2 regions of the Paenibacillus sp. B-A-8 genome follow, and region 2 is predicted to be linked to the other one. Evidence: riboswitches for the same ligand, from Rfam matches in the RefSeq annotation. Region 2 holds a riboswitch; the other holds the start of a gene.
What was found. A riboswitch is a leader RNA that binds a small molecule or an ion and turns the genes downstream of it on or off. The one in region 2 is predicted to bind cyclic di-AMP.
Positions count from the first base shown of each region.

Region 1 (2,404 bases), 2.2 Mb from region 2:
ATGGTGATCAATCCCGAGCACCTCGTAGCCCATTTCCATCAGCTCAAGCGCGAGACTTGACCCAAAGCGCCCTAAGCCGATTACTACAAATTGCTGTGCTTTCATTTCTGATTAGCTCCTATCCAATAATTATTTTACCTTCTGGATGCTTATACAATGGTTTACCCTGTTTAGGACCAAGCGCATACACTAAAGTTAATGGACCTAGTCGACCTGCGAACATAGTCAGACAGATCAGAATCTTACCGATGATAGATAGTTCAGGTGTCAGCCCCATCGTTAGCCCTACCGTGGCAAAGGCCGAGGTTGTCTCAAATAAGATCGCTAAGAAATTACTATCCTCTGTTGTGGAAAGTACCATCGACACAGAGAGGATCAATAGTAAAGCTAGTAATGTTAACGTCAACGCTTTATAGATACGCTCCTGCGCCAATCGATAACGGAACAGTACAACATCTTCACGCCCGCGCAGCATCGCGATTACCGCACCTATCATAATGGTAAAGGTAGTAGTCTTAATCCCGCCACCCGTTGAACCCGGTGATGCACCAATAAACATAAGAATAACCATAAAGAACTGAGAGGCTTGCCGGAGTCCGGCAATATCCACCGTATTGGCACCAGCGGTTCGGGGCGATACAGACTGGAAGAATGCCGATAATATTTTGCCGCCGAAATTAAGATTACCCAGTGTGCGCTGATTCGTAAATTCAAATATAAAAATAACCAAAGCACCAATAACAATAAGCCCAGCCGTGGTAGAGAGTACAACTTTGCTATGCAAAGACAATTTACGTTTTACACGAAACTCCACCAGATCAGACATGACAATAAAACCAATACCGCCGGAGACAATCAGAAACATCACCACGATATTCACTAGCGGGTCATATACATAGTCGGTTAAACTCCGAAAATCCCCAAAAATATCAAATCCAGCATTATTAAACATCGACACTGCATGAAATATCCCAAAATAAATGGCCTTTCCCAGCGGCATATCAAACGCCCAACGTATGGACAGCAGCACCGCTGCACAGCCCTCAATGACTAATGAATAAATAAGTACTCTCCGGATCAGCCGAACAATCCCCTCCATAGAACCTTGGTTCATGGCTTCCTGTAGGATTAACCTGTCCCGCAAAGAGATTTTGCGTTTCATCATCATGGCAAATAAGGTGGCCATTGTCATAAAACCTAAGCCGCCAACCTGGATAAGCAACATAATCACGGTTTTTCCAAAAAAGGTGAATGTCGTCCCGGTGTCCAGCACCACAAGTCCAGTCACACAGGTTGCCGATGTCGAAGTAAACAATGCATCAATAAAACTCACAGCATTCCCGCTCGTACTCGAAATGGGAAGCATAAGCAGCAAAGCTCCTATCAGAATAATCGATGCAAAACCGAGCACCATAATCTGAGGCGGAGAGAGCTTCAGAAACTTTGATTCAGAAACTCTGCGAAACTGTGAAGCCACTATGCTCACCCTCTTATCTTAATTTAAAGAATTCCAACAAAAAAAGCACTGGAAAACCAATGCTACCCTTGGTTCCTGCAGTAAATTAGCCTACGAGGTTAGCTGACGGATTCGGACTGTGCAGGCTGCCCTATTCGTTCCTAGAACGAAATTCACCCCTGATGAATAAAGTCACCTTTTACGGCGTATACTCATCTTTTCATTACTTCTTATGGTTCCCCCGTTTTCACCTGAAATTCGGCTATATACAATTGCATACAAATTATATCTGTTATTTCGATAAATCACAAAGACACAATTAATGGTGATTCATATGAAAAATGCGGTTTGGAGAGGATGTACCAGAAGGAGTGCCTTTTCTCATCACTTTTCCGTGTTTTCCCTGCAATTGCATCGTTTTTCATGAAAAATGAAGAAATGATCACTTTAAATTCATGGTATATATTCAGTTTCCTATTCTATAATATCTCTATTACCCATAAAAAAAATATACGATGATTTTTGTAACTATCATGGCACTAATACTATAATGGAACATAACATTGTCAGTTTACAAGGAGGCGTTACATGAATCCCGTTGGCCAGCCCTTACAGCAACGTGCCCTCTCCAAGAGGCTCATCATCTCGGGCATTATCGGTCTTATTCTATTTATTATGTTTCAGATTGCCCCCTCGGTGCTAAATAGCCCTGCCGGGGAAGATACTACCGTCATCAGTAAGGCGGAAGCCCGCGACAAAGCGATATCATTTGCGGAACAAAAGTTAAACTATACCAAAGCACCAAACGATCAGTGGAATGTACTTTATGAAACGGATTCTTCCTTTTATGGTTATATGTCCCGCGAGAAGCTTTTGGAGGACTATACAAAAAAGAAATTGGATCAACGATATCCTTTTGACATCTTTCGTGTAACACTTAGTCCTTCA
Region 1 is NZ_CP183882.1:5,789,588-5,791,991, forward strand. Features, by position in the region: gene ACN6MV_RS26010 (potassium channel family protein) at 1-105, opposite strand, end outside; gene ACN6MV_RS26015 (TrkH family potassium uptake protein) at 119-1,414, opposite strand; cyclic di-AMP (ydaO/yuaA leader) riboswitch at 1,551-1,730, opposite strand; gene ACN6MV_RS26020 (CPBP family intramembrane glutamic endopeptidase) at 2,045-2,404, shown strand, end outside.
Region 1: linked by a shared signal. The riboswitch ahead of ACN6MV_RS26015 (TrkH family potassium uptake protein) and the one ahead of ACN6MV_RS16050 (C40 family peptidase) in region 2 are both predicted to bind cyclic di-AMP.

Region 2 (2,404 bases):
CACAGTATAGCAATACATTTTGGAGAAAGTATGAAGATATGATGTTCTTTTTAAAAATAATTAACGAATCCGAGTGAGAGTGTAGACTTCTTCCAAGTTGTCCAACCAAAAGAAATTGGGCTTCTACTCACCTACCACATATAAAATGTACATTTAAGTGTTACCATGAGAGGGTATTAAAGAGTTGAATTATACTACTAGGAGGAATATTATATGAATGGGTTAAGTGGATTATCAGGTTCAGCTAATATGCCAAAGAACTGTGGAATGGATGGAATGCATACGGGAACAGGAGACAAAAAAATCACCAATCACGAGCATGCTAAAGAACCCATTCAAAACCCAAAGGCAAATATACTGGACGAATATCGTGGGCAAACTATTGATATTAGGTTATAAGAACATCACATACATACCCTAGAGCAAACATATGATTATATCCATTTGAAAAGATATTAGTGACCAACATACAAAGGAGTCCCCATGATATATAGGGGACTCCTTTGTATGTTGAGGAGGAATCTGTGGGATTAGGGAAATGAGAAAACAGACCGTTCTGGGATCTTCTAAAAAACTAGGGGTATCCTGCAGCCATATATGGCTGCTGGATACCCCCTCACCTATTACTTAATTAACCATACTAAGATAACTCTCTTTATCTACTACACGCCGAGCCGTAACATAACGATCTTTGTAGTATCTTTCGGACAACTTGCTTATGCTTACTCCCTTGCTGCTTGAGGAGTGGGCGAATTGATCGTCGCCTAAGTAAATTCCGGCATGGGAGATACCATTACCAAAGGTATTAAAAAACACCAAATCTCCTGATCGTAAGTTCTCTTTTGCAACGGGTGTCCCTACTTTAGCTTGTGACTGGGAAGTGCGTGGAAGATCATCCACATTAAACTTTTTTAGTACATACAGGATGAATCCGGAACAATCGAATCCTGCCTTAGTGGTTCCACCCCATAAATAAGGTGTCCCGAGTACCTGATTCACTTCACTCTCCAGTTTTACCTCACTTGCAAAAGTACTTGGTACAGCTGTTGTGAAAATAACTGCAGCTCCTAGTAAAGATAAAATGACTTTCTTCAGAACCTTGTTCTCCCTTCAATGCCTACGGAGTTAGCTGAGGGTTCGGTTAAAGGTTCCCTATATTCTCTTGCTCACAAGAATAATTCACCCGGAATGGTTCCCCCGTTTTCAATACGAAATTCGGCAGTTGGTTAATATTTTGTAACTAATTACACTTTAATATATCAAGAAATCGCCTGTCAATGCTTTCACAAATTTTATACTTTTATTTTTAAACTACATAGTTTCTACACTTTTTTAGTGTATAATGCAGATTTTCGAGCTTTAATTACGCAAAAACCCTATTTATATAAGTAACTATTTTTCTATTGTCCATGCATTATCCCTTTTTCTTTCTATCAAGATAAAAAATAATGGTGCTCAATAAAAGAAACAAAATTGTAATCATTAACTTGAATTTAGTGTCCATTAGATTAACATATCCATAGCCAATGAGTGTCTCAAGTAGCAACGATGGTATTTTACCTATCGCAGAAGCAACTATAAAACTTGAAAAGCCTACTTTGGAAATAACGCAGATTAGAGTGACTAATGATGAAGGAATTAACGGCGCTGATCGGACAATTATTATGCTAAAAAACTGACGCTTCGGACTTAATGATTGAATCTGGGACTGCCATTTGATGGTTTTATTCGGACGATATTTCTCCTTATAAGTTAAGGTACCTTTGCGATAAAGAAGATAAGAGACGGCTGCCCCTAAAACTTCTCCGATCCAAGAGAGAAGAAACCCGGGAACCACACCAAAGACTAACATATTCACAGTCGTTAGTGCCACTGATGGAATGATTCCTACAACACTTATGACCACATTTATCAATAAACTTATGAGGACTGCCCAGGCTCCCCATACCATCAGCCACCGCATGAGTAATTCTGAATCCACTCCTAGGTATTCCATACTTCCCCTTCACTTTCAATCCACGTAGTATACCTATCTTCTAAACGAATTCTATACTCTATATCTTCAACTCTATTTTCCATCTATTGATACTCCTTCTCCAATCTCTTCTACAAACTTTCCACATATGATAACTCTTGCAGTAATTATATAAATGGAGGGAATTAATCAATGAACATGACTCATTACATGTCCCTTCTTATGGACAGCCAGCCGTGGAATCTGATCATCTTTATGGCAATCCCCGTCATTTTTGCTGAGACTATTACAGTAACCGAGTTCTTTATCCTTTTCAACAAAAACGTCCAGGGTGGATTAAAGGCGTTTAACCGAATCTGCAGTATTTTGGCCGGTCTCTACTTTACAGGAGTTTTCTTGTATCTCTTCCCGACAGCTTTTGTCCCTCTG
Region 2 is NZ_CP183882.1:3,623,914-3,626,317, reverse strand. Features, by position in the region: gene ACN6MV_RS16055 (hypothetical protein) at 214-399, shown strand; gene ACN6MV_RS16050 (C40 family peptidase) at 628-1,095, opposite strand; cyclic di-AMP (ydaO/yuaA leader) riboswitch at 1,100-1,231, opposite strand; gene ACN6MV_RS16045 (TVP38/TMEM64 family protein) at 1,415-1,996, opposite strand; gene ACN6MV_RS16040 (DUF6803 family protein) at 2,168-2,404, shown strand, end outside.